2 linked regions of the Spiractinospora alimapuensis genome follow. Each later gene encodes a partner of the first gene's protein in a complex. Links are inferred from orthologs where the notes say so. Each region holds a gene or a part of one and is shown on either strand. Other genes may lie near its edges.

Region 1 (14,386 bases):
GCTGGAGCCGGTGATGGACGTCGAGGTCACGACGCCCGAGGAGTACATGGGCGACGTGATCGGCGACCTGAACTCCCGCCGGGGGCAGGTGCAGTCGATGGGCGAACGTGCCGGTGCACGGATCGTCAAGGCGTTGGTTCCCCTGTCAGAGATGTTCGGCTACGTGGGTGATCTGCGCAGCCGCACGCAGGGACGCGCGCAGTACACCATGCAGTTCGACTCCTACGATGAGGTCCCGTCCAGCATCGCGGAGGAGATCATGGCGAAGGCGCGCGGCGAGTAGCCGACGCCCGCCAGTCAGGGAGCAAGCTCGTACGCCAAACGGCGTTAGATCCAGTAGGAGAAGTGCAGTGGCGAAGGCCAAGTTCGAGCGGACAAAGCCGCACGTAAACATCGGGACCATTGGTCACATCGACCACGGGAAGACGACGCTGACTGCGGCGATCAGCAAGGTCCTGCACGACGCGTACCCGGACCTGAACCCGCAGACGCCCTTCGACGACATTGACAAGGCCCCCGAAGAGCGCGAGCGCGGGATCACGATCTCCATCGCTCACATCGAGTACCAGACCGAGGCGCGGCACTACGCTCACGTGGACTGCCCGGGTCACGCGGACTACGTCAAGAACATGATCACCGGTGCCGCGCAGATGGACGGTGCGATCCTCGTGGTCGCCGCCACTGACGGCCCGATGCCGCAGACCCGTGAGCACGTGCTGCTCGCCCGTCAGGTCGGCGTTCCGTACATCGTTGTCGCCCTGAACAAGGCCGACATGGTGGACGACGAGGAGATCTTCGAGCTCGTCGAGCTCGAGGTGCGGGAGCTGCTCACCGAGCAGGACTTCCCCGGCGACGACCTCCCGGTGGTCAAGGTTTCCGCGCTGAAGGCCCTCGAGGGCGACGCGGACGCGGCCCAGGGTGTCCTGGAGCTGCTCAACGCCGTGGACGAGAACGTCCCGCAGCCCGAGCGTCCCGTGGACCAGCCGTTCCTCATGCCGATCGAGGACGTCTTCTCGATCACCGGCCGCGGCACCGTCGTGACCGGCCGCATCGAGCGCGGTATCGTCAACGTGAACGAGACCGTCGACATCGTCGGCATCAAGGAAGACAAGCAGACCACCACCGTTACCGGTGTTGAGATGTTCCGCAAGCTGCTGGACCAGGGTCAGGCGGGCGACAACGTCGGCCTCCTGCTCCGCGGCACCAAGCGTGAGGACGTCGAGCGCGGCCAGGTCGTGATCAAGCCCGGCACGACCACCCCGCACACCGAGTTCGAGGCCCAGGTTGTCATCCTGTCCAAGGATGAGGGTGGACGGCACACGCCGTTCTTCAACAAGTACCGGCCGCAGTTCTACTTCCGTACCACCGACGTCACCGGCGAGGTCACCCTCCCCGAGGGCACCGAGATGGTCATGCCCGGGGACAACACCTCGATGCACGTCCAGCTCATCCAGCCGGTGGCCATGGAGGAGGGCCTGAAGTTCGCCATCCGTGAGGGTGGTCGGACCGTGGGCGCTGGCCAGGTCACCAAGGTCATCAAGTAAGACGGCGCATTGGCGGTCGGACCGCGTGGACGGTCCGACCGCCCGTCATGAACGACGACATCGGGCTGGGGCCACCGCGAGCCTTAATCACGCGGTGGCACTTAAGACACTGAAGCGAAGGACGGCAAGGCCACCATGGCGGGACAGAAGATCCGCATTCGGCTCAAGGCCTACGACCACGAGGTCATCGACAGCTCGGCGCGCAGGATTGTCGAGACTGTCACGAGGACCGGCGCACAGGTCGCTGGCCCGGTGCCGTTGCCGACGGAGAAGAACGTTTACTGCGTTATCCGCTCACCGCACAAGTACAAGGACTCGCGGGAGCACTTCGAGATGCGCACGCACAAGCGGCTGATCGACATCATCGATCCGACGCCCAAGACCGTGGACTCCCTCATGCGGCTTGATCTCCCGGCGGGCGTCGACATCGAGATCAAGCTGTAGGGGACGCACAGACATGGTCATGACAAAGCAGATCAAGGGCATCGTGGGCGAGAAGCTCGGCATGACCCAGGTCTTTGACGAAGACGGCAAGGTTACGCCCGTGACCGTGCTGAAGGCCGGTCCGTGCGTCGTAAGCCGAATCCGTACGCAGGACGCGGACGGTTACACCGCGGTCCAGCTCGGGTTCGGCAACGTCAACCCGCGCAAGGTCAACAAGCCCCTCGGCGACTACCTGCGTCGGCACGAGCTGACCCCTCGGCGTTACTACGTCGAGGTGCGTACGGGTGACGCGGAGGAGTACAGCCTCGGTCAGGAGCTGACCGCGGACCTGTTCGCCGCCGGCGACAACGTCGACGTCACGGGCAAGAGCAAGGGCAAGGGTTTCGCCGGTGTGATGAAGCGCCACGGCTTCCACGGCCTCGGCGCGTCGCACGGTACCCAGAAGAAGCACCGTTCCCCGGGTTCCATCGGGGGATGCGCGACGCCTGGACGCGTTTTCAAGGGAATGCGGATGGCGGGCCGCGCCGGCAACGAGCGCACGACGGTCCAGAACCTGCAGGTGCACTCGGTGGATCCGGAAAAGGGCCTCATCGTGGTCAAGGGCGCCGTTCCCGGCCCCAACCGCGGTCTGGTCGTGGTTCGCACCGCGGTGAAGGGGGCGAGTAACTGATGGCGGCCATCGAGGTCACGACGCCTGAGGGTGCGGCCGGCCGTACCGTCGAGCTGCCCGCTGGGATTTTCGAGCAGCAGGTGAACATCCCGCTGATCCACCAGGTCGTGGTGGGCCAGCAGGCCGCGGGCCGGCAGGGCACGCACTCCACCAAGACCCGCGGCGAGGTCCGCGGTGGTGGCAAGAAGCCGTACCGGCAGAAGGGCACCGGTCGCGCCCGCCAGGGATCGATCCGCGCACCCCAGTTCACTGGTGGTGGCGTGGTGCACGGTCCCAAGCCGCGCGACTACACCCAGCGGACCCCCAAGAAGATGAAGGCGGCCGCGCTCCGGGGCGCGTTGACGGACCGGGCCAACCACGGCCGGATCCACGTCGTCACCGAGTTCGTCGGCGAGGACGTCACCGCCAAGCGCACGCAGACGGCACTGCGCGTTCTGCGGGAGATCACGCAGAACAAGCGGATCCTGGTGGTGCTCGAGCACGAGGACCAGGTCAACCGGCTCGCGCTGCGTAACCTCCCCGAGGTGCACCTGCTGGACGCCGACCAGGTGAACACGCAGGACGTGCTGCTCTCCGACGACATCGTGTTCACGGAGAAGGCGTACGAGTCGTTCCTGCGCCACTGTGAGAAGCGCGCCGGTGGCGTGCGCGAGGAGGCTGCGCAGTGAGGATCGTCGACCCCCGGGACATCATCATCGAACCGGTGATCTCGGAGAAGAGCTACGGGCTGCTGGACGAGAACAAGTACACGTTCATCGTCCGTCCCGACGCCAACAAGACCCAGATCCGTCTGGCTGTCGAGAAGATCTTCGAGGTCAAGGTCACCAACGTCAACACGCTTAACCGCCCCGGGAAGCGCAAGCGCACCCGGTTCGGGTTCGGGCAGCGTCCCGGTACCAAGCGCGCGATCGTGAGCGTGGCAGAGGGCGACCGAATCGACATCTTCGGCACCTGATCCGTCAGGTCCGACTGAGTGTCCCAGAAAGGAATGCGCGAAGAAGATGGGCATTCGCAAGTTCAAACCAACGACGCCCGGGCGGCGTGGCGGTAGCTCCAGCGATTTCGTGGAGATTACCCGCTCCGAGCCGGAGAAGTCGTTGGTCCGTCCGCTCCACTCCAAGGGTGGGCGTAACAACAACGGCCGTATTACCGCACGGCACCAGGGCGGCGGGCACAAGCGCGCCTACCGCGTCATTGACTTCCGTCGCGACGACAAGGACGGCATCCCGGCGAAGGTCGCTCACATCGAGTACGACCCGAACCGTACCGCGCGGATCGCGCTGCTGCACTACGTCGACGGCGCCAAGCGCTACATCCTCGCTCCGGCCGGGCTCGGCCAGGGCGACAAGATCGAGAACGGCCCCCAGGCTGACATCAAGCCGGGCAACTGCCTGCCGCTGCGCAACATCCCCACCGGCACGATGATCCACGCGGTGGAGCTGAAGCCGGGTGGCGGCGCCAAGCTGGGCCGTTCGGCCGGATCCTCCATCCAGCTCCTCGCCAAGGAAGGCGCGTACGCGACGCTGCGGATGCCCTCCGGCGAGATGCGCCAGGTGGAGATCAAGTGCCGCGCCACCGTGGGACAGGTCGGCAACGCCGAGCAGTCCAACATCAACTGGGGCAAGGCCGGCCGCATGCGGTGGAAGGGCCGTCGGCCCACCGTCCGTGGTGTTGTCATGAACCCGGTGGACCACCCGCTCGGTGGTGGTGAGGGCAAGAGCTCCGGTGGGCGTCACCCAGTGAGCCCGTGGGGTAAGCCCGAAGGCCGTACCCGGAAGAAGGGCAAGCCCAGTGACCGGCTCATCGTGCGTCGGCGTAGCAAGAAGAAGCGGTAAGGAGCACGTCCGATGCCACGTAGCCTAAAGAAGGGACCCTTCGTTGACGAGCACCTTTTGAAGAAGGTGCAGGTTCAGCTTGAGAAGGGCAGCAAGAACGTCATCAAGACCTGGTCACGCAGGTCCATGATCATTCCAGAAATGATCGGTCTGACCATTGCGGTTCACGACGGCCGCAAGCACGTCCCCGTGTTCGTCTCGGAGACCATGGTCGGCCACAAGCTCGGTGAGTTCGCTCCGACGCGCACTTTCCGCAGCCACGTTAAAGAGGACCGCCGCAGCCGCCGATAGGTGGCCGTCGACGGACGTCGAAACAGTTGCCATCCCCCCACGGGGGACGAGTTTTGCGAGGGAAGAGCGATGGAAACGAGGGCACAGGCACGGTTCGTCCGTGTTACGCCCCGAAAGGCCCGCCGTGTGGTGGACCTGATCCGCGGGCTGCCCGCAGACGAGGCACAGGCGGTGCTGCGGTTCGCGCCACAGTCAGCGAGTGAACCGGTGGGCAAGGTGCTCGCGAGCGCCATCGCCAACGCCGAGCACAACGACGAGCAGGACCGCGACAGTCTGGTGGTCAGCCGCGCCTGGGTGGACGAAGGTCCGACCCTGAAGCGGATCCAGCCGCGAGGCTTCGGTCGTGCTTTCCGGGTGACCAAGCGAACGTCACACATCACCGTTGTCGTCGCGTCGCCGGACAGCGAGACCGTCGGGGCCTCGTCCACTACGAGCAAGGGAAGGACCCGATAGTGGGGCAGAAGATCAACCCGCACGGGTTCCGGCTGGGCATCACCACCGACTTCAAGAGCCGGTGGTACGCCGACAAGCTGTACAAGGACTACGTCAAGGAGGACGTGGCGATCCGCCGCCTCCTCACCCGGGGCATGGAGCGCGCCGGAATCTCCAAGGTGGAGATCGAGCGCACCCGCGACCGGGTTCGGGTGGACATTCACACCGCCCGTCCCGGCATCGTGATCGGCCGTCGGGGAGTCGAGGCGGACCGGATCCGCGCCGACCTTGAGAAGCTGACCAAGAAGCAGGTCCAGCTCAACGTCCTTGAGGTGAAGAACCCCGAGATCGACGCTCAGCTCGTCGCTCAGGGTGTCGCGGAGCAGCTGTCAAGCCGGGTCTCGTTCCGACGGGCTATGCGTAAGGCAATCCAGGGCGCGATGAAGGGTGGCGCCAAGGGCATCCGCGTTCAGTGTGGTGGACGCCTGGGTGGGGCTGAGATGTCCCGCTCGGAGTTCTACCGCGAGGGACGCGTGCCCCTGCACACCCTCCGTGCCGACATCGACTACGGCTTCTACGAGGCCCGTACGACCTTCGGGCGTATCGGCGTCAAGGTGTGGATCTACAAGGGCGAGGCCCCGCAGACCCGCGCCGAGCGCGAGGCGGCCCAGGCGGCACAGCGTGCCGCCGGCGGTCCGCCGAGCGGTGGCCAGCAGCGTCGTGAGCGTTCGTCGCAGCGTCGTCGTCGTGGTGGCCAGCAGGGCGGTCAGCAGGGTGGAGCCCCGGCTCAGGCGAGCCAGGGATCCGGCCAGCAGGCGTCCGCTCCTGAGGCCGCGGCGAAGCCGTCCTCCGAGGGAGAGGGGAGCTAGACATGCTGATTCCCCGGAAGGTCAAGTACCGCAAGCAGCACCACCCGAGCCTCAGGGGCCGGGCCAAGGGCGGTACCACCATCAACTTCGGTGAGTTCGGCATTCAGGCGCTGGAGTCGGCGTACGTCACGAACCGCCAGATCGAGGCCGCGCGTATCGCCATGACGCGACACATTCGTCGTGGCGGCAAGGTCTGGATCAACATCTTCCCGGACCGTCCACTGACGAAGAAGCCGGCCGAGACCCGCATGGGTTCCGGTAAGGGTTCTCCCGAGTGGTGGGTCGCGCCGGTCAAGCCCGGACGCGTCATGTTCGAGCTGTCGGGTGTTCCGGAGTCGGTGGCCAAGGAAGCGCTCCGTCGCGCGATGCACAAGTTGCCGATGAAGTGCAAGTTCGTCAAGCGCGACACATGGGAGTGAGTGCAGTTCCCATGAATCGTGAAGCACAGTCAGGCAAGTTCGCACAGTGTGAAGTGGAGGCGTGATGGCCAAGTCCCAGACCGCCGAGGAGCTTCGGGACCAGTCCTTGGAGGACCTGGTCGCCAAGCTCAAGGAGTCGAAGGAGGAGCTGTTCAACCTCCGCTTCCAGGCAGCCACAGGCCAGCTCGACAACCACAGTCGGCTGCGTATCGTGCGCAAGGAGATCGCCCGGATCTACACGGTCATGCGTGAGCACGAACTCGGCATCTTGCGACTGGCCGGCGAGTCGGCTGAGGAGACGAAGGAAGAAGCAGCCGAATGAGTGACACCGGTACCGCCGAGGTTCGCAATTACCGCAAGACGCGTGAAGGCTACGTGGTCAGCGACAAGATGGACAAGACCGTTGTCGTCGAGGTCGAGGACCGTGTGAAGCACGCGCTTTACGGCAAGGTGATCCGGCGCACGAAGAAGTACAAGGCTCACGACGAGGCGAACACCTGCGGCGTGGGCGACCGGGTTCGCCTCATGGAGACCCGCCCGATGTCCGCGACCAAGCGCTGGCGCGTCGTGGAGATCCTGGAGAAGGCCAAGTAGCCCAAAGCAAGCATCAGGAGCAGACGTGATTCAGCAGGAGTCGCGACTCAAGGTCGCCGACAACACGGGTGCCAAGGAGATCTTGACCATCCGTGTCCTCGGCGGCTCGGGCCGGCGCTACGCGGGCATCGGCGACACCGTGGTCGCGACGGTGAAGGACGCCTTGCCCGGCGCCGGAGTCAAAAAGGGCGATGTCGTCAAGGCCGTCGTGGTCCGGGCCGCCAAGGAGCGGCGCCGGCCGGACGGCTCCTACATCCGCTTCGACGAGAACGCCGCAGTCCTCATCAAGGATGGTGGGGACCCGCGGGGAACCCGTATCTTCGGTCCCGTCGGCCGTGAGCTGCGGGACAAGAAGTTCATGCGCATCATCTCGCTAGCGCCGGAGGTGCTCTGACCATGTCGGGTTTGAAGATCAAAAAGGGTGACGAGGTCATCGTCATCGCCGGCAAGGACAAGGGAGCCACGGGGACGGTCGTCAAGGCCCTTCCCCGAGAGGACCGCGTCGTTGTCGAGGGCGTGAACATCATCAAGAAGCACAGGCGAGCGAACCGCGCGGGCGGGCAGCAGGGTGAGGTCATCACCCGCGAGGCCCCGATCCACGTCAGCAATGTCGCGATCGTGGAGGACGGCAAGCCCACGCGCGTCGGTTACCGCTTCGAGGAGGACGGGACCAAGGTCCGTATCTCCCGCCGTACCGGTAAGGACATCTGATGACGGTAACAGCCGACGACAGGGCCGCCCCACCGGTACCGCGGCTCAAGGAGACGTACCGCAACGAGATCGTTCCCGCGCTGCGGGACGAGTTCGGCTACGCCAACGTGATGCAGGTTCCCGGGATCGTCAAGGTCTCGGTGAACATGGGTGTTGGTGAGGCCGCCCGGGACGCGAAGCTGATCCAGGGCGCGGTCGCCGACATCTCCCTGATCACCGGGCAGAAGCCGCGGATTAACCGCGCGCGTAAGTCCATCGCGCAGTTCAAGCTGCGTGAGGGCATGCCGATCGGTGTGAACACCACCATCCGGGGCGACCGGATGTGGGAGTTCCTCGACCGCCTCCTCAGCCTTGCGCTTCCGCGAATCCGGGACTTCCGGGGGTTGTCGCCCAAGCAGTTCGACGGTCAGGGCAACTACACCTTCGGGTTGACCGAGCAGGTCATGTTCCACGAGATCGACCCGGACAAGGTCGACCGTCAGCGGGGCATGGACATCACCGTCGTCACGACGGCGACCACCGACGAGGAGGGGCGCAGCCTGCTCCGGCGGCTCGGATTCCCCTTCAAGGAAGCCTGAGGGGAAGAGTATGGCGAAGAAGTCACTGATCGCGAAGGCGAACCGGAAGCCGAAGTTCTCCGTGCGCGCGTACACTCGTTGCTCGCGGTGCGGACGGCCCCGTGCGGTTTTCCGCAAGTTCGGGCTGTGCCGGATCTGCTTCCGGGAGATGGCCCACCGCGGCGAGCTGCCGGGCATCACCAAGTCCAGCTGGTAGCTGGCAGCCGGCGCCCCAGCCGGACACAGACAGAATCAACCGGGTGTTCACCGCGGTATGGCACGAGCGATCGCTCGCGCCCGAACGCGTGAACATCCATGACTACACCGCAGGTCCGCCTCGTGCTAGCGCGGGGGAACGGTTGTGACCGGGAGTGAGATCCCGCAGCGGAAACCGCGGTGAGGAAGGGCCAATCGGCCATGACGATGACCGACCCGATCGCAGACATGTTGACGCGTCTGCGCAACGCGAACTCGGCGTATCACGAGACCGTGAGCATGCCGTTTTCCAAGATCAAGGCGCACATCGCCGAGATTTTGCAGAAGGAGGGCTACGTCCAAGGGTGGCGGACCGCCGAGGCGCCCGTGGGGCAGAACCTTGTGGTCGACCTGAAGTACGGCCCCACCCGGGAGCGCTCCATCGCCGGACTGCGCCGGGTCTCCAAGCCGGGGCTGCGGGTGTACGCGAAGAAGGACAACCTGCCGCGCGTACTCGGCGGCCTGGGCGTTGCCATCATCTCGACGTCCGGTGGACTGATGACCGACAAGCAGGCGAAGAAGAATGGCGTGGGCGGCGAAGTCCTCGCCTACGTCTGGTGAGGGAGGGATTGTGTCGCGTATAGGTAGGCTGCCGATCCCGGTTCCCTCGGGTGTCGAGGTGACGGTTGACGGGCAGCACGTCAAGGTCAAGGGCTCCAAGGGCGAGCTCTCGCACACGGTTGACCATCCGATCATCGTTGAGGTGGAGGACGGCACCATTCAGGTGAGCCGTCCGGATGATCTTCCGGCCACTCGCTCGCTGCACGGGCTGACCCGTGCGCTGCTGGCGAACCTGATCCAGGGTGTGTCCCAGGGCTTCACCAAGACCCTGGAGATCACCGGCGTGGGTTACCGCGTCGTGTCGAAGGGCTCCGGACTGGAGTTCTCCCTGGGCTACAGTCACACGATCCCGATGCAGCCGCCGGAGGGCATCACCTTCCGGGTGGAGAAGCCGACGCTTCTGCACGTGGACGGGATCGACAAGCAGTTGGTTGGGCAGGTCGCGGCCAACATTCGTGCCCTGCGCAAGCCTGACCCGTACAAGGCGAAGGGCGTGCGCTACCAAGGCGAACGGATCCGCCGCAAGGCCGGGAAGGCTGGTAAGTAGGCATGTCGAAGTCCGTGAAAGTGGGGAGCTCCGCTTCCCGCGACGCAGCCCGGGCACGGCGCCACCGGCGGGTCCGCAAGAAGGTGGCCGGTACGCCGGTCCGTCCGCGTCTGGTTGTCACGCGTTCGCTGAGGCACATGGTGGCCCAGGTCATCGACGACGTTGCCGGCCACACGCTGGCTTCCGCCTCGACGATGGACACCTCCCTTCGTTCTGCGACGGCGGAGAAGACCGACAAGGCCCGGCAGGTTGGGGAGCTCGTCGCCGAGCGCGCCAAGCAGGCCGGAGTCACCACGGTCGTGTTCGACCGTGGAGGCCACAAGTACCACGGCCGGGTCGCCGCAGTCGCCGATGGGGCGCGCAGTGGGGGGCTGGAGCTGTGAGCGGAGTTAGCACCCCCGGGCAGGAACTGCCCGTTGACGAGATGAGGGATCACTGATGGCTGCAGCACCGCGGCGCGGCGCCGGCGGCGAGCGGCGGGAGCGCCGCGACGATCGCCGCGGCGGCTCCGCCGACAAGGGTGTCTCTTACATCGAACGTGTTGTGAAGATCAACCGCGTGGCGAAGGTCGTCAAGGGCGGGCGTCGCTTCAGCTTCACCGCACTCGTGGTGGTGGGCGACGGTGACGGGATGGTCGGTGTCGGTTACGGCAAGGCCAAGGAAGTTCCCGCCGCCATCGCCAAGGGTGTCGAAGAGGCCAAGAAGAACTTCTTCAAGGTCCCGCGGATCCAGGGCACCATCACCCACCGGGTCCAGGGCGAGGACGCCGCCGGAGTCGTGCTCCTGCGGCCGGCCGCTCCCGGTACCGGTGTTATCGCCGGTGGTCCGGTGCGTGCGGTTCTGGAGTGCGCGGGTATCCACGACATCCTCAGCAAGTCGCTGGGGTCGTCCAACCCGATCAACATCGTGCACGCCACCGTCGCCGCCCTGCGGGGTCTGAGCCGTCCGGAGGAGATCGCGGCCCGCCGTGGTCTTCCGCTGGAGGAGGTCGCCCCGGCCGCCATGCTGCGCGCACGCGCGGAAGCGAAGGCGGTCTAGCCATGGCGCAGTTGAAGATTACGCAGGTCCGTTCCTCCATCGGTGGGCGGCACAACCAGCGCGAGACGCTGCGGACGCTCGGCCTCGGGCGTATCGGCAAGTCCGTCACGCGTGAGGACCGTCCCGAGGTGCGCGGACAGATCAACGTCGTGTCACACCTGGTCGACGTCGAGGACGTGGCCGGTGACAGTGCGGAGGGAGGTCGCTAATGAGTGAGAGTCCGCTCGACGAGCCGCTCAAGCTGCACCACCTGCGTCCCGCCGAAGGAGCCAAGAAGGCGCGGATCCGTAAGGGTCGCGGCGAGGCTTCCAAGGGCAAGACCGCTGGCCGCGGAACAAAGGGAACCAAGGCGCGGTCCACCGTGCCGGTCGGTTTCGAGGGTGGCCAGATGCCCCTGATCCGGCGGATCCCGAAGCTCAAGGGGTTCAGCAACCACCTGTTCAAGGTCACCTATCAGGTGGTCAACCTGGACAAGATCGCTGAGCTCTACCCGGACGGTGGCGAGGTCACCGCGGCGGGGCTGGCGGAGCGGGGCGCAGTGCGCAAGAACCACCGCGTGAAGATCCTGGGGACCGGGGACATCTCGGTCGCGGTCCAGGTCAACGTGGACGCTGTGTCGAACTCGGCCCGCGAGAAGATCACCGCTGCGGGTGGCAGCATCGCGGAGTCCTAGGCATGATCCACCCTCTGGACGCCGGCGGCTCACCCTGATTGAAGGGTGCAGAAGCCGGCGTCCAGTCGTATGGGCTGCTAGGGTCGGTTCGATGGTTCCTAACTCCCCCGCACTCGGCACTTCCGGTGCCCGTGGTGTGGGGTGTGGGTGATCCATCGATCCAGCACCCCGGAGGCGTGGGCGGCCACTCACGCTGACCGTGTCCCCATGGCCAGGTAACTCAAGGTAATGAGAGCCCCCGACGATCCCGGATCGGCCGCGATGCCGTCAGGCGATCCCGTAGCCGGTGCCGCACAGGAGGAGACGTGCTAGGTGCGTTCGTCCGTGCGTTCAGCACGCCCGACCTGCGTAACAAGCTGCTGTTCACCCTGTTTATCCTGACGCTGTTCCGGCTCGGCTCCGTGGTGCCGGCCCCTGGGATTGACTCGGTCGCGATCAGCCAGTGTGTGTCCGACGTCCGAGCCGCGGACGAGACGGGGCTGTACTCGCTCCTGCACATGTTCAGCGGTGGGGCGCTACTACAGCTGTCGATCTTCGCGCTGGGCATCATGCCCTACATCACCTCCAGCATCATCCTGAACCTGCTGACGGTGGTGATTCCGCGCCTGGAGGCGCTGAAGAAGGAGGGCCAGAGCGGCCAGGCCAAGATCACGCAGTACACGCGTTATCTGACGCTGGCGCTCGCCGTCCTGCAGTCCACCAGCATCGTGGCGACCGCCCGAACGGGGCAGCTCTTCGGTGGCGCACAGGGGCCCTGTAACCCGCAGGACTACATGCCGTTCCTCGGCACGCCCAACGAGCTGATGGCCACCATCACCATCGTGGTCGTGATGACCGCCGGAACCGCCGTGATCATGTGGTTCGGCGAGCAGATCACCCAGCGTGGGGTCGGCAACGGCATGTCGCTGCTGATCTTCACCGCGATCATCGCGATCTTCCCCGCCGAGATCAGCCGGATGTGGGCGGAGGAAAGCCCCTGGATGTTCGGCATCATCATCGCCGCGGGCCTCGCCCTGATCACCGGTGTGGTGTTCGTCGAGCAGGCGCAGCGCCGGATCCCGGTGCAGTACGCCAAGCGGATGGTCGGGCGCCGGATGTACGGCGGCAGCTCCACCTACATCCCGCTGAAGGTCAACCAGGCGGGTGTGATCCCGGTCATCTTCGCCTCGGCGATCCTCTACCTGCCGCAGCTCTTCCTCGGGTTCGTGGGGCCGGAGTCCGACGGCTGGTTCGCCCGGACCCTGACGACCTACTTCAACCCCGCCGACACGCACCCGGTCTACCTGACGACGTTCTTCGTGCTCATCGTGGGCTTCGCGTTCTTCTACGTGTCGATTATCTTCAACCCCACTGACGTCGCCGACAACATGAAGAAGTACGGTGGATTCATCCCGGGTATTCGTCCGGGGCGACCCACTGCCGAGTACCTGGAGTACGTGCTCGCGCGGCTGACGACCCCTGGTGCGCTGTATCTGGCGTTTATCGGTGTGTTGCCGATGGTGGCTTTGGGGGCGTCGGGAGCGTCCGCCAACTTCCCCTTCGGTGGCACAAGCATCCTGATCATGGTCGTTGTGGGGCTGGACACGGTGAAGCAGATCGAGAGTCACCTCCAGCAGCGGAACTACGAAGGTTTTCTGCGATAGTGCGAGTTGTACTGGTAGGACCTCCAGGGGCCGGCAAAGGCACCCAGGCACAGATCATCGCCGAGCGGTTGGCGATTCCGAAGGTGTCCACCGGCGACATCTTCCGGGCCAACATCAGCGGCGACACCGCGCTTGGGCAGCGGGCGAAGGCGTACATGGACAAAGGAGACCTCGTTCCGGACGAGGTCACCAACGCCATGGTGCGCGATCGCCTCGCGGAGGACGACGCGAAGAACGGGTTTCTGCTCGACGGGTTCCCCCGCAACGTGCAGCAGGCCGAGACGCTGGACACCATGCTCAGCGACCTCGCGACCGAGCTGAACGCCGTGCTGGAGCTCGTCGTCGACGAGGACGAAGTCGTCCGGCGTCTGGAGGGGCGGCGCACGTGCCGTAAGTGTGGGCACGTGCACCATCTCGACTACGACCCGCCGAAGACCGAGGGCGTCTGTGACGTCTGTGGCGGCGAACTCTTCCAGCGCGACGACGACCGTCCCGAGACGATCCGCCGCCGCCTGGAGGTCTACCGGGAGCAGACCGCTCCGCTGGTCGACTTCTACGACCGGCGTGGGCTCCTGGTGCGGATCGACGCGATCGGCGCGGTCGAGGATGTCACGCGTCGCGCGGTGAAGGCGCTGGGCGTGGGCGAGGCCTCCTGATGTTCCGCAAGGGGCGGTCCAAGGTCGAGGTGAAGACCCCAGCGCAGATCGACCTGATGCGGGCCGCTGGGCGGGTCGTCGCCGCCACGCTCGACACCCTGCGGGCCGAGATCCGCCCGGGCATGACCTCACTGGAGCTGGACCGGATCGCCGAGGACTCGATTCGGTCCGCTGGGGCGGTGCCGTCGTTCAAGGGCTACCACGGCTTCACCGGGTCCATCTGCGTCTCGGTGAACGAGGAAGTCGTCCACGGCATCCCCAGCCAGAGCACGGAGTTCCGGGACGGGGACCTGGTCTCCATCGACTGTGGCGCCATCCTGGACGGCTGGCACGGGGACTCGGCGATCACCGTCGCGATCGGCGGCGGAACCGAGGCCGAGCGCGTCGCCATGTCGGTGTGCGAGGAAGCCATGTGGCGCGGTATCGCCGAGATGCGTCCCGGGAAGCGCCTCGGGGACATCGGCCACGCGATCGAGACCTACATCCACTCCCAGGGCGACTTCGGGAACGTGGAGGAGTTCGGCGGGCACGGCATCGGGACGCAGATGCACATGGAGCCGCACGTGCTCAACCACGGCAAGGCCGGCAAGGGGATCAAGCTCCGCGAGGGCATGTGCCTCGCGATCGAGCCGATGGTCACCATGGGC
Region 2 (14,870 bases), 1.6 Mb from region 1 along the record:
ATGAGGTAGCTGCCGTAGACGGCGGCGTTGTCGGAGGACCCTCTGGCGATGAAGAGCACCTGGCGCGTCGAACGAGCCAAGGCGGCGATCTCCTCGCGCTGTGCCATCAGGCTGTCCACCGTGTCGCGGAGCACGGCCGGCTGCGCGGAGATCTCCGCACTCATGAACGTAGGCATCGACTCTCCTGGGGGCTGGTCTAGACCACTGGGATCAGCCTAGGACATGCCGGTTGCCTACCCGCGCACCCCACCCCACACTCCGGCCCCCGACGCGCGGTCCGCGCTGGTCGGACCTGGAAACGTGAATGCCGGGCACGTGCCGTGTCACTCGGCACATGCCCGGCGGGGTCCCCCGGTGGGCGGTGGTCAGCGGGCGACCTGCTCCGTGACGCGTTCGATCGCCCCGAGCGCGGCGTCGGGCTGGTCCACGTGGATGTAGTGGCCGGCCTCCTCGGCGGTGCTGAGCTCGCTGGCGCTGGAGACCGCCGTCCACTGCTCCTGGCCCTCACTCCACACCCGCTCGAGCTCGTCGCCGTACTCGGGAACCTCACCGAGGTACTGGACGCCGTGCTGGACGATCTCGGTGGGAATGTCCCCGGCGGACCGGACCGCCGGGTCGCTGTCGATGGTGATGGCCTCGGGGTTCTCACCGCCGAAGAGGGCGAGATTCTGCTCCCGGACGTCGGCGCCCTCGCCGGTGGCGTCCTCGGGAATCACCCCGGTGATGTCGTCGATCATGGTCGGGGAGGTGGCGTCCAGGAGCACCAGTCCGGCGACCTGATCGTCGTCGGGGGCGTGGCGGGCGGCGATCAGGCCGCCGAGCGAGTGGCCGACCAGGACCACCGGGGTGTCGTCGCCGGCGACGTCGTTCACGACCTCGCTGAGTGTTCCTCCGGCGTCGGCGATGCTCTGGGGCCCGGCGGGCTCGTCACTCTCCCCCTCACCGAACCGGTCGTAGGAGCAGACGCGCTCCTCCTCGGCGATCGTCTCCTGGAAGTCGACCAGGGTGTCCAACCCGTCCCCCATGCCGGCCATCAGCAGGATGACGGGACGGCCGTCGGCGGGAGTGCCGGAGCAGGAGACCTGGACCGCCCCTCCCTCGACGTCCAGCATCTTCGTTCCGGTGAACAACTGCCCCTCGTTCGCGAGCTCCTCCGCCGCCGACTCCACGTCATCAGCGGCCTCCTCCAGGTCGGACCGCGCCTCGGACAGCTCCGAGCAACCGGTGAGGCCGGCGGCGGAGAGGCACAGTGCGGTCAGGGCGGTCGCACGGAGAGCGCGGGGCATGATGACTCCAGGAGGGGTTCGGGATGTGGGAGACACAGGCGCCGGTGCCGAGGCGACCGCCGGACGGGTGCCCCGGTGGCCGCGCCCCGCGAACGGAGCGCCGTAACTGGGTGACAACGCTACGGATGTGGCGCCCCGGGGACATCACCACTCAGTGGACACGTGCCTGTCCCCCGCACGGGGGACAGGCCAACCGATGGCCCCAGCCCCCTCTTTCCCACCGACCGAGGAGGATCCGAAGTGACCAGCAAGTTCACCGAGCTCGTCATCGACTGCGCCGATCCCGTCTCCCTCGCGGAGTTCTGGTGCGCGGTCCTCGACTACGAGGTCCAGGAATCGGAGGACGGGTTGGTGATCATTGGTTCGTCCGCGGTCCCCGAGGGACGTACGCGGCCCGGGCCGGTGCCGCCCGCCCTCACCTTCGCGCGTGTCCCCGAGGGCAAGACGGTCAAGAACCGGCTCCACATCGACCTCAACCCCGTCGACCGGGACCAGACCGACGAGGTTCGCCGGCTCCTGGCCCTCGGCGCCCGCCACGCGGACGTGGGACAGGGCGAGCAGAGCTGGGTGACCCTTGCCGACCCGGAGGGCAACGAGTTCTGCGTCCTCGCCTCCCGCCACCCCTGAGAGGCCGCGACACCGCTACGCGGACGCATCCGCGGCTCGGGCGCCGGTGGCGGCGTGACGTGCGGCTCCCCAGACGACGAGCGCGCACAGCGCGAAGCCGGCACCGAGCACGCTGGACCCCGCCCACCCGTGACTGGCGTACACCGTGGTGGTCGCGACCGCGCCGAGGGCCGAGCCGAGGGCATAGAACAGCATGTACCCACCGATGACACTGCTCGTACGGTGCGGGTGGGCCGTGGTGAGCACGTGTTGGTTGCTGACGTGCACCGCCTGCACCGCGAAGTCGAGCACGACGACGCCGGCGACGACCAGCCACAGCGACCAGGCCGCCTGTCCGGAGGCGAGCCACGAGGCGGCGAGCAGCACGATCGCGCCACCGGTGACCAGGTGGGCGTGCCCGGCGTCGGCCCACCGTCCCGCCCGGACGGCGCCGAGCGCGCCGGCGAGTCCGGCGATTCCCAGGAGTCCGACCTGGGCGGTGTCGAGATGCCACGGCGCCGCCGCGAGCGGGAGTGCCAGGCCGCTCCACAGGGTCCCGAAGGAGGCGAAGAGGAAGAACGCGATCAGCCCGCGCGAGAGGAACAGCCGGTCCCGGAAGAGCAGCCGGAGCGACACGAGGACCTGGCCGTAGGGCGCCCGGGCGGAGCGTGGGTCGGCGGGGAGGAGCCGGAATACCAGCGCTGTCAGCGCCACGAGGAGCAGGGTGAGCGTCACGTAGACCGCCCGCCACCCGAGGAGCGAGGCTAGGGCTCCGGCGACCACCCGCGCACCGAGGATGCCGATGATGACGCCCGAGGTGACGACTCCGATCGTGCGTCCTCGCTCGGCCTCCGCCGAGAGGTCGGCGGCGAAGGCGACCGTGGTTTGGACCACGACCGCGAAGAGGCCGGCGAGGACCAGGCCGACCAGGAGCAGCCAGTACTGGCCGGCGACGGCGGTGAGCACGGTTCCGGTCGCGGCGAGGAGCAGGTGTCCGGCGATGAGCGCGCGCCGGTCGAAGATGTCGCCCAGCGGGACGAGCAGGACCAGGCCGACGAGGTAGCCGAGCTGACCGGCCGTGACGATCCATCCCAGGTCCCCCTCGGCGACCCCGAGGTCGCCGCCCACCCGCGTGAGGACGGGTTGGGACACGTAGATGGTGGCGACCGCGACGGCGCACACCACGGCGAGCAACATCCTGCGGCCGAACGTCAGACTCACGACCATCCTCCAATTGGTTGCACATTGAAACCATTTGGAGGCTAGGGCAGAATGGTTTCAAACCGCAACCGTTGAGGAGGGGTGATGACCGAGGGGACGACCCACGCCGACGGCATGGACTGGACGGACCCCCACTGTCCGGTCGCGCGCACGCTGGACCTGGTGGGTGACCGGTGGAGCCTGCTGATCATCCGCGACGCCATGGACGGCGCGCGGGCCTTCACCGACTTCCAGCACCGCACCGGGATCGCGCGCAACATCCTCACGCGACGCCTGCGGCACCTGGTCGAGCGCGGAATCCTCGACCGGCACTCCGCACCGTCAGGCCGCCGGCAGGTGTACGCCCTCACCGCGGCGGGCCGGGACCTGTTCACCACCATCGTGAGCCTGCGCCAGTGGGGCGAACGGCACGCGTTCGCGCGGGACGAGGGGCACTCGCTCCTCGTCGACGAGAGCGGTGTGCCCCTGCCGGAGCTGCGCCCCACCGACTCGCACGGAATCCCCGTGGACGTCGACACGACGACGGTCCAACGGGCGAACTGAACACGGCGCCGCAGACCTCGCCGCCTGGCGGCGCCACGGGACCGGATCGGGTGGAGCGTGCCCCACGGCCCCGAACGCACACAGGGCCGGCGGCAAGACTCCCGCCGGCCCCGCCACCACGTCGATCAGCGCGTCTTGGGGTCTCCGTGACAACGCTTGTACTTCTTGCCGGAGCCGCAGGGGCACGGGTCGTTACGGTTCACCTTGGGCAGCGTGTCGACCTTGGTGGCGCCCTGCTGGGCCGCCGCGTCCGGGTCCGCCGGTTCGGTGTGCCGCTCGATGTCACCCTGCTCGTCGGGAGCGGAGTACTCCAGCTCCTCCGGGTGGCCCTCGGCGTCGACGTCCGGGATGACGACGCCGTCCTCAGCCGCCGTGGGGGCCTCGGTCGTTCCGGTCGCGGAGCCGCCCGTGCTGGCCAGGGATCCTACGGCCACGGCGGTGCTCGCGGCGCTGGCGGCCGTGATGGTCCGCTCCTGCCCCGGCATCTGGACCTGGGTCTGGAAGAGCAGCGACGCCGACTCCTCCTTGCTGGCCTCGTGCATCTCCTTGAACATGTCGAAGCCCTCCCGCTGATACTCGATCAGCGGGTTGCGCTGGGCATAGGCCCGCAGCCCGATACCGGACTGGAGGTAGTCCATCTCGTAGAGGTGCTCACGCCACTTACGGTCCCGCACCTGCAACAGGATGCTGCGCTCAAGCCTGCGCATGATCTCGGAGCCGTACTCCTCCTCACGCGCGTCGTAGACGTGCTCCGCGTCCTCGATGACCCGATCCCGGATGATGTCCGGAGTCAACGCGTTGATCGAGCCGCCGTTCTGCTCGACCAGCTCCTCGTGGGTGAAGGTGATCGGGTAGACCTGCTCGAACGCCGTCCACAGCTTGTCGAGGTCCCACTCCTCCGGGTCGCCGACGCTCGTGGCGGAGTCGACGTAGCCGCCGAGCACGTCCTCGATCTGGTCCAGCGCCTGTTCCTTGAGATTGGCCCCCTCGAGGATCTCCCGGCGCCGCTTGTAGACGACCTTGCGCTGCTCGTTGAGCACGTCGTCGTACTTCAGGAGGTTCTTGCGGGCCTCCATGTGCTGCTGTTCGACGGTGCCCTGTGCGGTCTGGATCGCCCGGGTGACGGTCTTGGACTCGATCGGCTGGTCATCGGGGATGCTCAACCGGTCCATGATCATCTCGACGCGGTCGCTGTTGAACAGCCGCATCAGGTCGTCGCGCAGCGAAAGGTAGAACCGCGACTCCCCCGGGTCCCCCTGGCGACCGGAGCGGCCGCGCAACTGGTTGTCGATCCGGCGGGACTCGTGCCGCTCCGTGCCCAGCACGTACAGACCACCGGCCTCGATGACCTGCTTGTGCTCGGACTCGACCTCGCTCTTGGCCTTCTCCAGCGCGGCCGGCCACTCCGCCTCGAACTCCTCCGGAGTCTCCAGCGGGGTCAGCCCCCGGGCCTGCAGCTCCTCGTTCGCCATGAACTCGGGGTTGCCGCCGAGCATGATGTCGGTACCGCGACCCGCCATGTTGGTCGCCACCGTGACGCCGCCCAACCGACCCGCCCGCGCGATGATCGACGCCTCACCGGCGTGGTTCTTCGCGTTGAGCACCTCGTGCGGGATCTTGCGTTTGGTGAGCATGCGGGAGAGCATCTCGGACTTCTCGACGCTGGTGGTGCCGACAAGAACGGGCTGGCCCTTCTCGTGGCGCTCCTCGATGTCCTCGACGATGGCCTGGAACTTGGCCTCTTCGGTCTTGAAGATCATGTCCCGCTCGTCGGAGCGGACCATGGGCTTGTTGGTCGGGATTTCGACGACGCCGACCTTGTAGGTCTGGCTGAACTCGGCGGCCTCGGTCATGGCCGTACCGGTCATCCCGGCCAGCTTGTCGTACATCCGGAAGTAGTTCTGCAGGGTGATCTTCGCGAGAGTCTGGTTCTCGTTCTTGATCGCCACTTTTTCCTTGGCCTCGATGGCCTGGTGCATGCCCTCCTGGAACCGACGGCCACGGAGCACTCGCCCGGTGAACTCGTCGACGATGAGCACCTCACCGTCCTTGACGATGTACTCCTTGTCCCGCCGGAAGAGCTCCTTCGCCTTGATGGCGTTGTTCAGGAAGCTCACCAGCGCGGTGTTGGAGGACTCGTACAGGTTGTCGATGCCGAGGGTGTCCTCGACCTTCTCGATCCCGGCCTCGGTGATCGCGACGGTGCGCTTCTTCTCGTCGACCTCGTAGTCGACCGTGTCCCGCAGCTTCGGCGCGATCTTGGAGAACTCGGTGTACCAGCGGGAGTTCTGCTCCGCGGGGCCGCTGATGACCAACGGGGTACGCGCCTCGTCGATGAGGATGGAGTCCACCTCGTCGACGATCGCGTAGACGTGGCCGCGCTGGACACAGTCCTCCAGCGCGCGGGCCATGTTGTCCCGCAGGTAGTCGAAGCCGAACTCGTTGTTCGTCCCGTAGGTGATGTCGGACGCGTAGGCCTCTTTGCGCTCGGCCCGGGTCATCTCCGGGTGGATCACGCCGACCGTCAGACCGAGGAAGTTGTAGATCCGGCCCATGTTCTCCGCGTCACGACGGGCCAGGTAGTCGTTGACGGTGACGATGTGCACGCCCTTGCCGGGCAGGGCGTTGAGGTACGCGGCGAGCGCGGAGGTCAGGGTCTTGCCCTCACCGGTCTTCATCTCCGCGATGTTGCCCTGGTGCAACGCGGCGGCGCCCATGAGCTGCACGTCGAACGGGCGCTGACCCAGGGTCCGCTGCGCCGCGACCCGGACGGCGGCGAACGCCTCGGGCAGGACGTCGTCCAGGCTCTCGCCATCGTTCAACCGCGAGCGGAACTCACTCGTCAACTCGCGAAGGTCGCCATCGCTGAGCTCGGTGAACTCCTCCTCGATCGCGTTGACCTGTTGCGCGATCCGGTTGAGTTTGCGCAGGACCCTGCCTTCACCAGCACGCAGGATCTTGTCGAGTATGGCTGGCACTTGGTGTCGCTCCTCGGGAGAGTCGTGGCCCGCACACCCGCTGGCGTGTCGTTCCTAGCTTTCCATCGTAGGGGAGCCGCGCCACATTACGCGCCGTCAACCGTGCTCTGGGGAATCGGAACCGCGCGTGCGCGGAACAATCACGCGCGAACAATTCCCGGCGGCCGGGACATGGGCGAGTACCGGCCCCCGTGCCACGGCCCGACGAACCCGAACGACCCAGGCCACACCGGACGTGTCGGTCGTCCGACGACGCTCGCCGCCGGACGACCGGCACGCGCACGCCGCTCACCGCGGCGCGGTGGCCACACTCATGAGGGAGGTGACTCAGTCAACCAGTCGGAGCACTCCGTAGTCGAAACCCTTGCGCCGGTAGACGACGCTGGGCGCGTCCTTCTCCTCGTCGTGGAACAGATAGAAGTCGTGACCGACGAGTTCCATCTCGTGGAGCGCCTGGTCGATGCTCATCGGTTTGGCGCGGTGCACCTTCTCGCGCACGATGACCGGGCCGTCCCCCTGGGTGTCGAGCTCGACCTCGCCGTCGACATGGTGACGCCGGGCGGAGGGGCCAGGCTCCTCGAGCGTCGACGCCTCCTGTTGCCCGGGGACGGCGGCCGGCGCCGGGTCCAGGTCTCCAGAGAGGTGGCGGGTGGCGGCGGCCACCGATACGGGGGTGTGGTTGCCTCGGTGGATCTTGCGCTTGTCCACCACGCGGCGAAGGCGGTTCTCGACGCGCTCCAAAGCGGCGTCGAGCGCGGCGTAGCGGTCGGGAGCCGAAGCCTCTCCCCGGATCACGGGCCCCACGGAGTGGATCGTCAGCTCCACCCGTTCCCGCTCGTCCTGAACCCGCGAGTTCGGGCCCTTGGACACCTCCACATCGATGGTCATTCCCTTGCGCTCCCACTTGGAGAGCTTGGCCAGCTTGTCCTCGACGTAGCGCCGATACTTGTCGCTGACCTCCGCGCGCCGACCCTTGACGATGATGTCCACATGTCCCCCTTCATCGCACAACTGGCGGATCCTCGGGCAACAAGCCCGGAAAGCTTCGCGTCCTCTCGAGTTGTCGATGCCGTATACCCGAAGTACCCGCGCACATCCGGAGCGAACATGCACCCGCCTGGCCGACCTGGTCTTCGTCCCCACATTCGCCTGCTGAGGATCCCGCGGCGCTTCATGGCCACTACTGTCCTTCTCCCGAGCCCAGGGGTATCGGACCCCTGGTCCAGGGCAGGGCTTACATCTAAGCCGCACCGTGATCGGTCGACGAAAAGTCGCCTTACGTGGGCCGTTTCGCCTGCGGCTGGCATCGGCTTGCCAGTGCGACGGCCGGCGATGCCGGCGTCCCACTCGACGCAACCACGGACCCAGGCGGGTGCCATACCTGGAACGCTAGTCGCAGATCGCGCCGATTAACAGGGGTAACGGCCCACTGGTCACATGCGCTCCGCCACGACCACCGCGCCACACGAATCGAATCCCCCACCATGCAGGGCACGCGCGGCCTCGCGGAGCGTGGCGCCGGTCGTCACGACATCGTCGACGAGGACGACGCGGACGTCGGGGTCCCGTCCACGGGCCAGACGGCGCCCCGCGCCCTTGAGCGTCATCGTCCCGCGCAGGTTCGCGCCGCGTTCCGCGGCGGAGAGCCCGACCTGGTCCCGGGGAACGCGGCGAAACCGCAGGACGTCCGCCACCCGCACCGCACACCCCCGCGACCGGGCGACGGTGGCCGCCGACCGGGCCAGGGTCCGCACCGGGTCGGTGTGCCTGCCCGCCGGCCGCGTCCGCCGGCCGGGCACCGGAACCAGCGCCACCCGCCCGCCCCGGGGAAGCAGCGCCGGCAGCGCCGCGTTTCCCAACGCCTCCCCGGCCGCGGTGGCGACGTGCCGATGCCCGTCGCGCTTCATGGCGAGGACGAGCTCACGCAGGGCGCCGGCGTAGGGCCCCAGGGCCCAGGAGGAGGGGCCCCCGGCCCGAGGCGCGCACATCCGGGGCGCCGCCCCAAGGACGTCCCGACAGTCCGGGCACAGCATCCACCCCGCGCGCCCGCAGCCGGGACAGCGCGCGCCCCACAGCAACTCGGCGAACCCGGAGAGAAGCGCGAGACGTGGACGAAGGTGGAGTCGCATACCCCCACGGTGGGCGGCCCGGGGCGCGCCCGCCAGCGCGCGACACATCCTGTGGACGGACTCCCCACCCCAGTCGGGACCCACCACGCGGCACGGGTGGCCGCTGCGTTAGGTTTCTGCCCATGGGTCTACGACACACCGTCCTGTTCCGCTGGACTCCGGAGGTCACGGAGAACCAGATCGCCGAACTCACCAGTCGTCTGGAGAAACTCCCCGAACTGATCGACGTCCTGCGCGCCTACTCCTACGGCCCCGACCTCGGGATCAGCTCCGGCAACTTCGACTTCGCCATCGTCGCCGAGACCGCAAGCGTTGAGGACTTCGTCACCTACCGCGACCACCCCGAACACCAGGCCGTGGTCACCATCCTCCGCACCATGGCCGCCGACCGCGCCGCCGTACAGTTCTCCGTCTAGCCCGAGACATGTCCCGCGCCCCGGCCGCCCCTACCCCGGGTAGACCGGTCGGCTGCCTTCCGCGACGCGTTGCCACATGAGGCGGTCGTTGGTGAGCCAGACGTGGCCGTCGTCGACGCCGGCGAGGATGGGGACGCCGGGTGCGGCGTCGATGCCCATCATGCCGGCGCCCGTGACGGCTCCGGCGCTGGTGGACTCGACTCCGCCGCCGGCAGAGACGAGATAGGCCTGCATGGCGCCCCTGCCGCTGCGGCCCAGCACCGCGAGCTGGTCGGCGGTACGCCAGGCGACGTCCTGGTACTCGTCGAGGTCGGTCGCCAGCGGGATGAACTCGCCCAGGAAGACGCTGTCGCCGTCGTCAACGACGCGACCGATCACCAACTGGGTCTCCTCGCCGTCACGGACGAGCGCGGCGACGCGGCTGCCGTCGCGGGACGCTCGGAGTTGGGGGATCTCGGCGTCCTCGAGTTCGGGGGCGTTGACGCGGACGGGGTCGGTGCCGTCGCGCAGGAGCCAGACCTGGCTGGTGACCTCCTCGTCCTCGCCCTCGGAGCGGTCCTCCACGACCCACAGGTCGCCCTCGGCGTCCCACGACAACGCGCCGTAGGTACCGTCGGCGAGCACCTGCTCGAAGTCGGCACCCTCGGCCATGTCGGCGACGAGCACCTCCTCCTTGCCCACGGCGACGCCGGCGACCCGCTCCTCGTCGAGGTCGACGGCGTAGCGTTCCACGGGCACGTGGCCGGTGCCCGCCTCGCCCTCGACCGGGGTCTCCTGCAGGTCCTCGTCGAACCGCACCAGGGCGCCCTCCCGGGCGAGATACCCGGGCGCGCCCTCGGGCAGCCCGGAGGGGTCGACGCCGTTCCAGGCGGGATCGGCGGTCTCGAGCCATCCGCTGCCGGCGCCGGGGATGTTGATGTCCTCCCCGTCGACCCGCATCCGGAACTCCTGGACCTCGGGCAACTGCTTGAGTGTCCACGCGAGCTGGGCGGCCATCTGGAAACGCTGTTCGCCCGACGCCTCCTCGACCTCGCCGCCGAGGTCCACCGTCAACTGTCCGGACTGGTAGGCGGTCGCGATCTGAAGGTGCGCGGGGAAGGAGGTGGACACCGCCGGGGCGAGCCAGTCGGTGGGGCCGGCCAGCAGGTGGTTGGTGAGCTGGTGGACGAGGTCCTCGGTGGAGTGTTGGGGCAGGAGCACGTTGTCGGGGACGAGCGTTCCCGACGGCGCGAAGAAGTAGAGGTTGAGGGAGCGGTAGGCGCGTTCGACGTCGTGACTGCTCAGGAGCAGCTCGTCGGGGAGGGCGGCGATGCGCCACTCATCGTTGACCCGCTCCAGCGCGAGGGTCGCCTCGACCTGGGCGCCCTCGTTCGCGGTGCGGAACTGTCCGTCGGCGGCGACCGTGGCGACCTGGTTGGCGCTGAGGACGACCTCGGCGGTTCCCTCGTCCTCGTCCATCTCCACGACGTCGATGTCCATGGGCTCCTGGCCGTCGTAGACCAGGGCGGTGTCGTCCGGGCGCCACTCGGACTGTTGGTCGGGGGTCATGAAGGCGCGCGCGGCCCGGAACTCGTTCTCGAAGCTGCCCATGGAGGCGAGGAACTCGCGCACGAGTTCGCTGGGGGTCACGCCGGGCTGGGGAGGCACGGGGACGAGGCGGACGAAGGGGTCGCCCTGGTCATCGGGGTCCAGGTGGGCCTGGCCCTGGGAGACGGGACCGCTGGTCGGGATGCTGGCGCAGCCGGTGAGCACCCCGAGGGCGCACGCCACCGCCACCACACCACGCCCACGCCGGGTTCGGATCACTGTGCCTCCTCTCCGGTGCGCGACGGCGTCGCGTCGACGTCCACCTGTACGGGCGTCTGGTAACTGGAAGCGGGTTGGGTGAGGGAGATCTCCGGTGGGGCCAGCGGCAGGGGCGAGCCCTCCAGGACGCTGCCGTGGGTACGCGGCAGCGAGAGGCGGAACTGCGACCCCTTGCCGGGCGACCCCCACGCCTGCAGCCATCCGCCGTGGAGCTGGGCGTCCTCCTTGGCGATGGACAGCCCCAGCCCGGTGCCGCCGGTGGTGCGGGTCCGCGCCGGGTCAGCGCGCCAGAAACGGTCGAAACAGAGCTGGGCCTCTTCCTCGCGCAGCCCCACCCCGAAGTCGCGGACGGCCACGGCGACCGCGTGCGCGTCGGCCGCGGCGGCCACCACGATGTCCTTGTTCTCGCTGTGCTCGACGGCGTTGACGATGAGGTTGCGCAGGATGCGGTTGATGCGTCGCACGTCGACGTCGGCGGTGCAGGGCTCGGCGGGCAGCCGGAGCTGGATGGTGATCCCCCGCCGCTCGGCGAGCTGTTCGGCGTCGCCGGCGGCCTCCATGACGAGGTCGCGCAGGTCGGCGGTCTCCACCGAGAGGGTGACCGCGCCCGCGTCGTGCCGGCTGATCTCCAACAGGTCGGCGAGGAGCTCCTCGAACCGTTGGAGCTGGCTCTGCAGCAGTTCCACGGAGCGCGCCATGGTGGGATCGAGCTCGTCGCGGTCGTCGTAGAGGAGGTCTCCGGCCATCCGGATGGTCGTGAGGGGCGTGCGCAGTTCGTGGGAGACGTCGGACACGAACTGGCGTTGCACCTTGGAGAGTTCCTCCAGCTCCTGGATCTTCTCCTGGAGGTTCCACGCCATGTCGTTGAACGACTCGGCGAGGCGCGCCAGGTCGTCCTCACCACGCACCTGCATCCGCTCGGCGAGGTCACCGGAGCTGAGCCGTTCCGCCGAGCGCGCGGCCTCCCGCACGGGCGTCACGACCTGGCGGGTGACCAGGGACGCGATGGCCGCGAGGAGGAGGATCAACGCGAACGCCGCACCGATCATGGTGCGTTCCACGAGCTGCAGCATCTCCTGCTCGGCCGTGAGCGGGAACACGTAGTACAGCTCGAACGCGGTGGAGAGTCGGGCCCCGACCACCAGCGCCGGCGTCGTCTCGCCGCCCTCGGAGAGCGCCGCGTAGGTGTGGAACTGCGAGCGCAGCTCCGATGCCTGGACCTCCTCACGCAGGCGATCCGGCACCGTGTCGGCCGTGAGGCCGCCACTGATCCGACCTGGCATGTCGTCCTGCGAGGAGAGGATGGCCACTTCGTACAGGCCGGTCGCCCCGCTGCGCGCCGTCAGGTCGGCGGTGATGTCGTCGAGCTCGCGCTCAGGCTGGTCGGTGTTCTGCAGTTCGTTGAGGGCCGTGTTCAGGCCGACCTGGTGGTCGTTGTAGGCAGCGCGCTGCTGCGCGTCCAACAGGCCGTCCTGAACCTGGTACATCAACATGAACCCGATGGCCAACGTCACCACACTCGAGAGAAGCAGTGTGGTGGCCACCACCCGAACCTGGAGCGACTGACGCCATGTCGCCCGGACCGCGAGAACGAACCTGTGGACGGAGCGCCTGGTCGCGTTCACGACCCGCCACCCCGCACCACCGAACCGTTGCCCGCGCCTCCGGGACGTCTCAGAGTCAGGCACTGTGCACGTCAGCCCGTGCCGGCCTTGTAACCAACGCCCCGCACGGTCACCACGATGTCCGGACGCTCAGGGTCACGCTCGATCTTCGCGCGCAACCGCTGCACGTGCACATTCACCAGGCGGGTGTCGGCGGCGTGCCGATAGCCCCACACCTGCTCAAGGAGAACTTCACGGGTGAACACCTGGCGCGGCTTGCGCGCGAGGGCCACCAGAAGGTCGAATTCGAGAGGAGTCAGACTGATCGGCTCACCGTTGCGACGCACCGAGTGTCCGGCGACGTCGATGGTGATGTCACCGATCTGCAGCACCTCGGGCGCTGGTTCCTCCGTGCGGCGCAACCGGACCCGCACCCGCGCGACGAGCTCCTTCGGCTTGAACGGCTTGACGATGTAGTCGTCCGCCCCCGACTCGAGTCCGAGCACGACGTCGACGGTGTCGCTCTTCGCGGTCAGCATCACGATGGGGACGCCCGACTCGGCGCGGATCTGACGGCACACGTCGATGCCGTCGGCGCCGGGCAGCATGAGGTCGAGCAACACGAGGTCCGGCTTGGTCTCCCGGAACACCTCCATTGCCTTGTCCCCGTCATGCACAAACGATGGTTCGAAGCCCTCACCTCTGAGCACGATGCCCAGCATTTCCGCAAGAGCGAGGTCGTCATCGACGACCAGTACGCGTCCCTTCATAGAACTCCCGGCGCTCATGGACACTCCCCGTAGTCGAGAGGCCACTGGGGCGCCCTCTCCTTTCGGACACATCTGCCGCGCGGGACCGACTTTGGTCCGGTGTCAGCGGGTTTCGGCGCGGAACGCGCCTCACGTGGAACACCTACCTTGCCGTCTCACCGTCGGCGCGTCCAGACGGCAGATATCGAAAGGATACAAAACCCACGGAAGTGCCGACCGCTGTACAGGACGTCACCAGGTCTCCTGACATCCACAACGCCGCGCGCCACGGGCCACGCGTTCTTCCATCTCGCATACCGTGGGGCTCGCATACCGTAGGACGAACAATCCGGACTCCGCTGCCCCAGGAGGTGTCGGTAAGTGAGCCAGGACGACAGCCAGGGATGGCGGGCGCCCGACAGCGCGCGCCCCTCCGAGCCGGCTGTCGACTCCCCGTGGGCCGTCCCCGGTGGAACGCCGCCTCCCTCCCCGACCTCGCCCACGCCGCCGCGGCACGACCCCGGCTACGGTTACGGAGCGTCCGCGCCGGGAGGCCCCCCGCCGGGCTATCCCCCTGGCGGGTTCGCCGCTCCGGGCTACTCCACCCCCCACCAACGGCCACCCGAGCCGAGGCCGGGCATCATCGCCCTGCGCCCGATCGGGATGAGCGAGATCTTCAACGGCGCCTTCGGATACATCCGCCGCAACCCGCGCGCGACGCTGGGCCTGTCGGTGATCGTGATGGCGGCGGCGAGTGCCGTGGAGAGCTACGGCGCCGCCGTGTTCCTCGACGAGACCGTGACCCTCGTCCAGGACGCCTTCGTGGATCCCACCGTCCTGGACCAGGATCCCGAGACCATGAGCGCGGGAGGGACGTGGAGCACGGTCGCCGGCCTGGTGATCACCCTGTTCTCGTCGATGATCCTCACCGGCCTGCTGACCCTCGTCGTGAGCCGCGCGGCGCTGGGGAACACCACGAGTCTCGGCGCGGCCTGGCGCGGCGCGCGTGGCCGGCTGCCGGCGGTGGTGGGAGTCACGGTGCTGGTGACGCTCACCGTGCTGGCGCTCACCGCGGCGTGGGTGGGATTCATCGCCCTGATGACCGGTCTACTGGGCAATGTCACCGGGGTGATGGTCTCCGTCCCCGTCATCATCGCGTTGGTGGCGGTGACCGCGTGGATCTACATCCGCTTCGCGCTCGCCGTCCCGGCCGTCGTGCTGGAACGGCTCGGCCCGCTCGCGGCGATGCGCCGCTCCTGGCGGCTGATGCGTGGGAGTTGGTGGCGTTGTTTCGGCATCATCCTGCTCGCCTCCGTCATCATCTACGCGCTCCAACAGTTGCTGACCATTCCGTTCACCGTCGGAGCGGGCGTCGTCAGTTGGGTGGGGCAGGGCGCGGCGTGGACGCTGCCGGCCAGCACGGGCGTGCTGTTCCTGGGCACCCTGCTGTTGGTGGCGCTCAGTTACCCGTTCCTGACCGGCGTCAACGCGTTGCTCTACCTCGACCTGCGGATGCGCCGGGAGGGCCTGGA

What was found.
Region 2: the proteins of secY (region 1) and secA are in contact, whole or in part, in a crystal structure (PDB 3DIN), measured with the Thermotoga maritima proteins. The link is inferred for Spiractinospora alimapuensis from one-to-one orthologs. Residues at the interface, in WP_004081795.1 of Thermotoga maritima: Glu108, Gly109, Glu110, Glu111, Ala236, Glu237, Arg238, Arg239, Ile240, Thr241, Ile242, Gln243, Tyr244, Ala245, Arg246, Arg247, Val248, Thr249, Gly250, Arg251, Arg252, Val253, Tyr254, Gly256, Ala257, Ser258, Thr259, Tyr260, Leu261, Pro262; in WP_004082002.1 of Thermotoga maritima: Glu261, Ala262, Arg263, Lys300, Ala301, Arg302, Thr303, Ile304, Ile305, Leu323, Tyr324, Asp325, Pro326, Val329, Ser330, Tyr333, Ile336, Lys340, Phe345, Val349, Glu363, Phe364, Tyr374, Ser375, Gly376, Gly377, Glu393, Ile395, Thr482, Ser483.

The regions. Positions count from the first base shown.
Region 1 is NZ_CP072467.1:4,222,053-4,236,438, forward strand. What follows is about bases 11,041-13,914. They hold secY (preprotein translocase subunit SecY), read left to right. Parts: upstream 11,041-11,745; coding sequence 11,746-13,083; downstream 13,084-13,914. Other genes in these bases: rplO (50S ribosomal protein L15), read left to right, coding at 11,041-11,440; J4H86_RS19820 (adenylate kinase), read left to right, coding at 13,083-13,739; map (type I methionyl aminopeptidase), read left to right, coding at 13,739-13,914. In the rest of the region: fusA (elongation factor G), read left to right, coding at 1-283; tuf (elongation factor Tu), read left to right, coding at 351-1,544; rpsJ (30S ribosomal protein S10), read left to right, coding at 1,680-1,988; rplC (50S ribosomal protein L3), read left to right, coding at 2,008-2,658; rplD (50S ribosomal protein L4), read left to right, coding at 2,658-3,326; rplW (50S ribosomal protein L23), read left to right, coding at 3,323-3,613; rplB (50S ribosomal protein L2), read left to right, coding at 3,660-4,493; rpsS (30S ribosomal protein S19), read left to right, coding at 4,506-4,784; rplV (50S ribosomal protein L22), read left to right, coding at 4,854-5,237; rpsC (30S ribosomal protein S3), read left to right, coding at 5,237-6,085; rplP (50S ribosomal protein L16), read left to right, coding at 6,088-6,504; rpmC (50S ribosomal protein L29), read left to right, coding at 6,569-6,826; rpsQ (30S ribosomal protein S17), read left to right, coding at 6,823-7,098; rplN (50S ribosomal protein L14), read left to right, coding at 7,124-7,492; rplX (50S ribosomal protein L24), read left to right, coding at 7,504-7,809; rplE (50S ribosomal protein L5), read left to right, coding at 7,809-8,387; and 8 more genes. UniProt on the Escherichia coli protein: The central subunit of the protein translocation channel SecYEG. Consists of two halves formed by TMs 1-5 and 6-10.
Region 2 is NZ_CP072467.1:2,661,449-2,676,318, forward strand. The notes cover bases 3,582-6,939. They hold secA (preprotein translocase subunit SecA), read right to left. Parts: upstream 6,635-6,939; coding sequence 3,782-6,634; downstream 3,582-3,781. Other genes in these bases: J4H86_RS12165 (winged helix-turn-helix transcriptional regulator), read left to right, coding at 3,582-3,656. Also shown: J4H86_RS12145 (SIS domain-containing protein), read right to left, coding at 1-164; J4H86_RS12150 (alpha/beta fold hydrolase), read right to left, coding at 366-1,286; J4H86_RS12155 (VOC family protein), read left to right, coding at 1,527-1,913; J4H86_RS12160 (MFS transporter), read right to left, coding at 1,929-3,119; more of J4H86_RS12165, read left to right, coding at 3,198-3,581; hpf (ribosome hibernation-promoting factor, HPF/YfiA family), read right to left, coding at 6,962-7,624; J4H86_RS12180 (ComF family protein), read right to left, coding at 8,068-8,763; J4H86_RS12185 (Dabb family protein), read left to right, coding at 8,886-9,179; J4H86_RS12190 (LpqB family beta-propeller domain-containing protein), read right to left, coding at 9,210-10,985; MtrAB system histidine kinase MtrB, read right to left, coding at 10,982-12,610; MtrAB system response regulator MtrA, read right to left, coding at 12,682-13,359; J4H86_RS12205 (glycerophosphoryl diester phosphodiesterase membrane domain-containing protein), read left to right, coding at 13,720-14,870. UniProt on the Escherichia coli protein: Required for protein export, interacts with the SecYEG preprotein conducting channel.